2 regions of the Embleya sp. NPDC005575 genome follow, and region 1 is predicted to be linked to the other one. Evidence: riboswitches for the same ligand, from Rfam matches in the RefSeq annotation. Region 1 holds a riboswitch; the other holds the start of a gene.

Region 1 (4,411 bases):
GCGAGCACGACCCGGACATGGTGCACGCCGACGTCGATGCCGAGCAGGTGACCGGCCTCGGCGTGGAAGCGGAAGCGTCGGGCCGGCCGACCGCGCGGACGACTGCCGTCCTCGCTCTCGGCGGTGGCGGTCTCCACGACCAGGCCCTCGGCGAGCAGACCGTCGACGACACCCTCGACGGTGGGGCGGGACAGACCGGTGGCCTCCATGAGCGCGGTCACGGTCGACACCTGGCCACCGCGCAACGCGCGCAGGGTCGCTGCGGAGTTGATCCGCCGGACCACGGAGGAGTCTCCGCCGGTCGCCTGTGCCACAGCTCTTGTCCTCTCATCGCGCCGGCGCGCGGTACGTGCGTCCGGGCCGTCGCGCCCGTCGTCGCTCAGGCGCGGATGGTACCCAGGTTTCGCGTCGAATCAGGACGCGGGCCGCAACGCGGTCGGCCCCGCCTCGGCGAACGCCAGCCGGCAGGTGTCCGCGCGGTAGGTCGCCACGGTGACCGCGGCGGTCCGGCCGAGCGCGGTGTACGTCGTCGTCACGATCAGCACGGCCGTACCCGGCGGACGCTCCAGGTAGCGCGCCTCCTCGGCCTCGGCCACGCCCAGTTCGACTGCGCGGTGCCGGCCCTCCAGGCGGTGCCCGCGCAGTTGGCGCAGCATCAGCGAGGCGCGCTCGAAGCCCGGGACGCGGGTGGACAGCGAGGGCACGACGGCGCGGGAGACGTACAGGCATTCCAGGCCGACCACCTGGCGCATGGAGAACTGCCGGCGGCGCAGCCGGTGCACCAGGGCCGAGGGGCGGCCCTTGAGGGTGTCCGCGAAGTGGTCGGTCACCGACATGGTGGCGCAGTCGATCACCTCGCGGTCGCGCAGGTCCACGCCGGGCCAGCCCTCGCCGTCGGCGCTGAGCGAGACGTCCACGCGCGGTCCGGCGACCGTAGTGCCGGCGCCGCGCTTGCGGACCAGGCGGCCTTCGAGTTCGAGCTGTTCGAGGGCGTGCCGGAGGGTGGCCCGGGCGACGCCGAAGCGGGCCGCGAGGTCGCGCTCGTTGGGCAGGATGTCGCCGGAGCTGAAGTCCTCTTCGATCGCCTTCAGCAGCGAGGTGCGCAGTTGCCAGTACTTGGGCTCGCCGAGGACCGCCTCGTCCGGCAATGTCGCCATGTTGCCCACGGACGCCCCCTCGGCTGACCGACGCCTGCGCGGCGCGGACTTATTGCATGCTCGGTTTACTAAAGACGGTTGAATATAACCGCGTCCGACTGCGAAAGGTCCAGACCAAGTCGGTCCAAGTTGCCGGTGACCTGGCTCACATCACCGCGCCCGGACCGGAGGCGCCTAAGCTGACCTGCGCGAATGGTTCACCGCCCCGGCCGGGGGCGCGTGTCGCAAGAGGGAATCCGGTGTGAGCCCGGAACTGCCCCGCAGCGGTGAGTGGGAACGAGAGCCGTCATCACGCACTGGACGCCGAGCACGGTGTCCGGGAAGCGACGGCCGGTAGGTGTCGGTGCCCGGACGGGCCGGCGTGCCCACGAGTCCGAAGACCTGCCTTCGCCCGTGCGCGGCCCGTCCGTGCGCGGCCCACCGGAGCCTCGCGGGAGGGTCGGTCGCGTGTTCGTGGCCGGCGCCGCCGCGTCGTCCCGGTCGGGACCCCGGATCGAACTCGCGAAGGAGAGTTCCCATGACCCGCTCGGACCGCTCGGACCGCTCGCAGCGTGCCGCTCGTCGTGATCGCGCGGCGCAATCCGCCACGCGGTCCGCCGACTCGGCCGCGTGCACGATCACCGTGTGCCGGGGCTGCTGTTGCGGCACGGCCAAGATCGCGGGTGCCGATCACGCGGGCCAATTGGCGGCGTTGGGCGCGGCGCTGACCGGCACTCGGGTCGCGGTCCGGCTCGGCGACTGTCTGGGCCCGTGCGAGCGCGGCAATGTGATCGTGGTGCAGCCCTCGCCGACGGGCCGTGCGGCGGGCGGCCGGCCGACCTGGTTCGGGACGGTCAACGACCGGGAAGCGACCGGCGAGATAGCGGCGTGGGCGGCGGCGGGCGGCCCGGGGGTCGCGGATGCCCCGGGGCTGTTGGACCTGTACGAATTCACACCGAACCGCAAGGCCAGGCAGGGGTTGGAATCCTGACGAGGGCTCATGCCGGGAGCCTGCCCGACCGCGAAGTCTCCGTTCGGTTCGCGGGCGCCACACCGCCCACCACCACGACGCCGCCGACGACACCGCCGACCACCGTCCCGCCGAGCACGTGCACCACGACGGCGTGGGACCGCGCCGCGATCTACGTCGCGAACAACACCGTGTCGCACAAGGGTCACCCGTGGAAAGCGAAGTGGTGGACCCAGGGCGAGGAGCCGGGTACGACCGGCCAATGGGGCGTCTGGCAGGACCTGGGCGCCTGCTGACCGGACCGCAGCGGGACCGGTACCCGGTGAGCGGGACCGCCGGAATCCCGGACCACCGGCGCGTGTCGACCCCCACCGCCGAATACTCGCTCGTGCCGATTCGGCGGCCTGCCTAGGATCGAGCGATGACGACTTCCGACCATGCCGCCGTGACGGACGCCGTGACGGACGCCGTGCGCCGGGGCGACGTGGACCGGCTCTCCGCCTACTTCGACGGGACGACGCCCTGCCCGGTCGCGGTGCTGCGGCAGTTGATCGGACATCCGGACCCGGCGCCGCGCCACCTCGGAGTCGTATTGCTCCGGGAACGCGCCGGGCGGCCCGATCAGGGCTCGACCGCGGAGTCGGCGAGCCTGCTGTCCGAAGTGCCGGCAGGGCCGGCCGAGACGGCGGCGGTACTGGCCGAGGCGTACGCGCGACTGCGCGTCCCGGTGCCGGAATGGCGGTCGGCGGCCTGGCCGGCCAAGGTTCGGATCGCCTGGTTGCGAGCCGAGATCATCGGCCGACCCGAGGCGACCGTGCGGGCCGAACCGTCGGGCGAGGAGCTGTACCGGGCGGTCGGCTCGATCGACGCCGACGCGCCGGCCGACCTCGACGACTACCTGCGCGGGCTGGTCGCCCGGCCCGATCCGGTGCTGCGCGCGGGGGCGCTGCGGGTACTGCGCGAGGGGGTGTACGGCGCGCTGCTGGGGCCCGAGCAGGCGCGCGGCCGGTTGGTCGAGCTGCTGGAGCCGGCCGGCGGGGCGCGGGTGGTCGCGGGAGCGCTGGCCCAGTTGGCCGAACCGTGGGCCGCCGGGGACGCGCCGGCGGGCCTGGAGTCGGCGCTGCGGCGGCTGGTGACGGAGTACCCCGAGGCCGTGGAGACCGCGGCCCGGTTCGGCCTCTCCGGGCTGCTGCGCGAGATCGCGGCGGATCCGCGATTGCCGGGGAGTCGGCGGCGGCGCGCCCTGGAACTGGTCGGGGAGTTCGCCGAACGCGGCGATACGGCCGCACTGTCGGCGCTTGCGCGCATGGACCCGCTGCTGTTCGCCGTGCCGTTCGTCGCCTGTCTGCGGGCAATGCATCGACGCGGTCACTTCGTCCGGCCCGACGACGTGCCGGCGGTGATCGAGATGGCGCTCGCGGACTACCGCGTGTCCGCCGCGGACTTCGCGATCGTGTTGTTCACCGTGCGGCACGAGGTTGTGCGGGTCCTGACGGCCGTTTCGGAGGACGATCCGCACTGGCCTCGATGCCTGGACCTGCTGCACGCGGCGGCCGCCCAGGGGGCAGCCGACCTGCCGGTCGTCGAGGTGCTCACCGCGCGACTGGCCGCCTCGGAGCGGCCCGAGCCGATCCTGTCCGTCCTGCGCGAACTGCGCCACCGGGACGCGGACGGCGCGGAGGGCGCGGTGCTCGCCGCCCTGCCCAGGGCTCCTCGGGCGGCGCTGGGCACACTGGAGGTGATGGGTGGTCCGCGCACGGTCGCGGCCCTGCGCGTGGGGCTGGGCATGGACGATCCCGACGGCGTGGTCGTGCCACACCTGCGGGCGGTGGCGGACCGGGCCCTGGAACTCGTCTGGCACCTCACCGACGATCCGGACGCCCGCCGGGAGTTGCGGGCCCGGCTCGACCGCCGGGAGCTGCCGAAACGGATCGCGAGCGATCTCGGTATCCCCGATCCGGACGAACTCGCCCTGCTCACTGCGGATCTCGACGCGGACCGGCCGGTCGACGCACTGTGCCGGCTGGCCCGCAACGGCGATGCGCGCAGCATTCCCGTGCTCGCGGACCTGCTGCTGCGGTCGGTCGGTGACCTCGTGGCGAACCGGGGCGAGGAGACCACCGAACCGGTCGTGCCGGACGAGGTGATCGAGGCCGTCGGTGACCTCGGTGAACGGCTGCACCGACGCGGCGCGTTGCGCCCGGTGTGCCTGCCGACCGCGTCCGACCCGAAGGCGGCACGCGAGGCCCTGCTCACCGACATCACACTCGATCTGCTGGACCGCGTGGGAATCACCGCCGCCGAA
Region 2 (4,411 bases), on a different contig from region 1:
ATGCTCTCCGGCGCGTTCGGCGGGCTGCTCGGGTCACTGCCCCCGCGGGACTTCCTGCCGGCGGCGAACGACTACCTGTTGCGCCAGGAATGGGCGGAGGGCTTCGCGACGGCGGTGCACGTGGTGCTCGACCTGGAGTCGGGTGAGTACGAGTTGATCTCGGCGGGTCACCCGCCGGGCGTGCACTGGATCGCCGGGTCCGGCCGGTGGCAGGTGATCGAGGCGGTCGGCCCGCTCCTGGGGGTGATCGAGGACGCCGGCTTCGAGGGCGTCAAGGGCCGGCTGGGCCCCGGTGACGCGCTCCTGTTGTTCACCGACGGCATGGTGGAGATGCCCGGCGAGGACATCGCCACCGGCATCGACCGCTTCCTCGGCGAGGCCGAGCGCATGGTCCGGGACGACTTCCGCGACGCGGCGCGGCGGATCGTGGCGGCGGCCGGTCGCAACGTCGGGGACGACCGGGCGGTGGTGTTGCTGCGTCGGCGCTGACCGGCCCGGGCGGGCCGGCCGGCGGCGGATGACCACCCCGGGGCACCCGGTCAGTTCGGGTGGGTTTCGGGGGTGGTCGGCCGAACTGCCAGGGCCGCGAGCTCGGCCGGGGTGCGGGGCAGCCCGCCCGCCGGCATCAGCCCGTGTGCGGCCAGCACCGCGGCGGCCGCGTGGGCCCAGGTCGGCCGAAGGCTCGCCGCGGCCAGCAACGCGGTGTCCGCGAGCAGCACCTCCGCCGGCCCGGTGTGCAGGCGCCCGTCGGCGAGCACGGCCGCATCGTCGGCCCAGCGCAGCGCGAGGTCCACGTCGTGCGTCGCCATCACCACCGTCGTCCCGGCCGCACGCAACTCGGCGAGGGTCTCCAGGAGGGCCTCCTGCCCGGCCGGGTCCAGGCCCGCGGTCGGCTCGTCCAGTACCAGCACCTCGGGCCGCATCGCGATCGCCCCGGCGATGGCGACCCGCTTGCGCTGGCCGAAGGACAGCAGGTGCACCGGCCGCTCCGCCAGCGCGGTGATCCCGAGCGCGGCCAGTGCCTCGGCCACGCGCGAGCGCACCTCGGCCGGATCCAGCCCCAGGTTGAGCGGTCCGAACGAGACGTCCTGGGCCACCGACGCGGAGAACAACTGGTCGTCGGGATCCTGGACGACCAACTGCACGACCCGGCGCAGCGCGGTGAGCCCCTTGCGGTCGTGCCGAATCGGCGCCTCGTGCAACTCGACGTGTCCCGAGTCCGGCGCCAGGCCGCCGGTCAACAGCCGCAGCAGCGTGGTCTTGCCACTCCCGTTCGGCCCGAGCAGGGCCAGCGCGCGCCCGGCCGAAACGGTCAGGGACAACCCGGCGAACACCGGCGGCTGGTCCTCGTAGGCGTATCCGATCTCTCGTACCCGCAACGGATTCACGGCACCACCGATACCAGGAGAAGGGTGGCGGCGACGACCGCCGCCACCACGGACAGGGAGCCCGCCACGAAGACGCGCGAGATCGGTACCTCGTCCACCAGCACCCGCAGGCGCCCGTCGTAGCCACGCCCGGCCAGGCCCGCCTCCAAGCGCTGGGCGCGGGCGAACGCGTGCACGAACACCGCCGAGCCGAGCCCGGCCACCGAGCGCCACCGGGCCCGTCGGGTGCGATGGCCCAGCCGGCCGGCCTGCGCCTGGTTGATCCGCGCGGTCGTGTCGTAGAGCAGGAACAACATGCGGTACATCACCGCCGCGACGTCCACCACGGCGGCCGGGACTCCCACCCGGGTCAGTCTGGGCAGCACGTCCGACAGCGGTGTGGTGAACGCGAACAACAACATCGCGAGGCCGGCGGCAGTGGAGCGGGCCAGCAATTCGCCCGCGTGCCGCGGGCCTTCCTCGGCCCAGACGACGCCGTCCGCGCCGACGCCCACGAGCAGCGTCAGGGCGCCGGTCGCGGCGAAGCCCAGCGGCGCGCGGACGGCCCGCCACAGCCGCCGGGCGGGCACCTTCGCGAACCCGAACGCGATGACCAGGACGGTCCCGGCGACCAGCACCGCGCCGGGCCACGGCGGCAGCGCCACCGCGCAGCCGAGCAGCCCGAAGGAGAGCACGGCCTTGTCGGCGGGATGGCGGCGGCGCCACGAACTCGCATGCGCCGCCGCATCGATCGGCAGCACGGGATCAGCGACCCGATGCCGAAACCGGTGCCTCGTCGGCCGCGCCCGCCGGCTCGTCGGGCGTGTCCGCGGCCTCCGGCGCAAGCCTGCGACGGGTGCGCTTGACGCCGAACATGTATCCGACCACGCCCGCGCCCAGGGCGGCCTGCAACGCGAACAGCCCGGACTCGATCTCGCCGGACGGCGGTTCGTACAGCGGGCTGAACCACGGCTCGTAGTCGGGGTCGTTCTCGGTGATCGCGGTCTCGGCCCGGGTGTCGGAGCCCGCGAACGGCTCGTCCTTGTGATCGCCCATCCCGAACACCACGGGCAGCGCCGCGAGCAGCACCACGGCCAGCACGATCAGCAGGTTGATCTTCGTCGAGCGCTTCACTTGGTCTTCTCCTCCTCGCCCGCGACCCGCGCGTCCGTGACCACACCGAGGCGGATCAGGTCGCCTCGACTGGACTGCCGCAGCAAGCGCACGACCAGGACGGTCAGCAGACCCTCACTGATCGCCAGCGGGATCTGGGTGAGCGAGAAGATGCCGCCGAACTTGGCCAGGGCACCGGGAAATCCGCTGTCGGGGTCGGGGAAGGCGAGGGCCAACTGCACGCTGGTGACGCAGTACGTGCTCAGGTCCGCGACGAACGCGCCCAGGAACACCGCGATGTCCAGCGGCATCGTGCCGCCGCGTCGATCGAGCAGCGAGCGGGCCAACCGATACGTGCCGTAGCCGGCCCACGGGCCGACGATCGCCATCGAGAACGCGTTCGCGCCGAGCGTGGTCAACCCTCCGTGTGCCAGCAGCAGCGCCTGGAAGAGCAGGGTGATCGTGCCCAGCACGGCCATGATGGGTGGTCGGAACAGGATGGCGCCCAGCCCGGTGCCGGTGGGATGCGAGCAACTCCCGGTGACGGAAGGGATCTTCAGCGCGGACAGGACGAACGAGAACGCACCGGAGGCGCCCAGCAAAAGGGTGTTCTCGGGGCGGTCGCGCACCTCGCGGGTGAGCGCGCGGGCGCCGTGGACGACGAACGGGGCCGACGCGACGCCCCAGGCGGCGGCGTGTTCCCAGGGCAGATAGCCCTCGGCGATATGCATGAGGAAGGGTCCCTCTCCAACACCTCGTGGACGGACGATCGCCGTGGCCGGTCTCCTGGCTGACGGGTCGTACGTTCACGTCTCCGCCTTCCCGGGGCCGCGCAAGCGGTCCCAGTGGCTTCCCCGAGGCGACGAATCAACGTTTCCGCGGGGATGGAGGAGAACTTCCCGATCACAGTGGCGAGGGCCGCGCCGGCATCGAACCGGCTTCCCGAACACCACGGCGAGCCGACACTAGTGGTCGGATGGACATGGCGACAAGGTGGCTTTTGCAAACCGTGCGCAAGACCACAATGCGGGCGGAGCGGCCGAGCAATAGCCGCATTCCGGAACGCGGTCGACGCGCCGGCGCGGGCCGCGGGAAGGCGACCGAGGTGCTCGAAGGCGAGCACGAGTGCTTCGCGGCGGACTCAGTCCAGGCCGGGGCCGCGACCGCGGACCACCAGGGTGCCCGCCGCCCGGTCGCCGACCCGCCGGCGGCGCCCGTCGGTGAGCATCGCGGTCAGCCCGATCGCGCCGAGTGCGAACGTGTCGACGGCCAACAGCAGCCAGCGGATCCCCAGTTGGCGCCGGCCCGCTCGCCCGCCGGACACGTCCACGACGCGGATGCCGAACACCTGCATGCCCCACGTGCGCCCGTCGTGCTCTGCGGGTCGCAGCACCCAGTACCAGAGCAGGATCGCGACCGCGACGACGACCACGCCGGCGGTGATCGTCGCGGTCAACGGACCGCTGCGGATCGAACCGTCGGGGTGGGTGGGCAGCAGGACGAACAGGAACATCGCGGTCCCGAGCAACAGTGCGGAGGCCACCACGTCCACCAGGAACTGGCCGATTCGGCGCCACGGCACCGAGGAGTCGAGCGGGCTCTCGACATCGGGCAGCCACAACCGGGCACCCGACCGGGCGGGCCGCGCCGAGCGCGCGAAGTGCTGCGGAAGGCTGCGTTCGTACATGTCCTTGTACTTTCCGCAAGCGGGCGGGTTGACTCCCGGCGCGGCCGGATATCGCCGAGATTGCGCCCGGTCGAGGGACATGAGGGCCGACCGGGCACCGGGCGGGTGATCGAGCGGTCACCGGAATGGATCGAAGAGCATGCGCCGGTGGCCCGGTGGCCCTGATGCCCGGAGGCCCGGCGCCGCGCCCGATACCGGGTGATCAGATCGTCATCGGACCGTCCGCCCCGAACAGGTCCGGCTC

What was found. Region 1 has a riboswitch for cobalamin ahead of ABZS54_RS35685 ((2Fe-2S) ferredoxin domain-containing protein). Riboswitches for the same ligand answer to the same signal wherever they lie in the genome.
Region 2: another riboswitch for cobalamin. It lies ahead of ABZS54_RS14595 (energy-coupling factor ABC transporter permease); the one in region 1 lies ahead of ABZS54_RS35685 ((2Fe-2S) ferredoxin domain-containing protein).

What each region holds. Positions count from the first base shown of each region.
Region 1 covers NZ_JBEXCV010000165.1:2,853-7,263, reverse strand. The annotation lists gene ABZS54_RS35695 (ROK family protein) at 1-314, opposite strand, end outside; gene ABZS54_RS35690 (GntR family transcriptional regulator) at 414-1,157, opposite strand; cobalamin riboswitch at 1,384-1,540, shown strand; gene ABZS54_RS35685 ((2Fe-2S) ferredoxin domain-containing protein) at 1,675-2,127, shown strand; partial or broken gene ABZS54_RS35680 (carbohydrate-binding protein) at 2,160-2,402, shown strand; gene ABZS54_RS35675 (HEAT repeat domain-containing protein) at 2,528-4,411, shown strand, end outside.
Region 2 covers NZ_JBEXCV010000034.1:32,115-36,525, reverse strand. The annotation lists gene ABZS54_RS14615 (PP2C family protein-serine/threonine phosphatase) at 1-489, shown strand, start outside; gene ABZS54_RS14610 (ATP-binding cassette domain-containing protein) at 540-1,388, opposite strand; gene cbiQ (cobalt ECF transporter T component CbiQ) at 1,385-2,128, opposite strand; gene ABZS54_RS14600 (energy-coupling factor ABC transporter substrate-binding protein) at 2,133-2,501, opposite strand; gene ABZS54_RS14595 (energy-coupling factor ABC transporter permease) at 2,498-3,211, opposite strand; cobalamin riboswitch at 3,239-3,449, opposite strand; gene ABZS54_RS14590 (RDD family protein) at 3,622-4,167, opposite strand; gene ABZS54_RS14585 (class II aldolase/adducin family protein) at 4,370-4,411, opposite strand, start outside.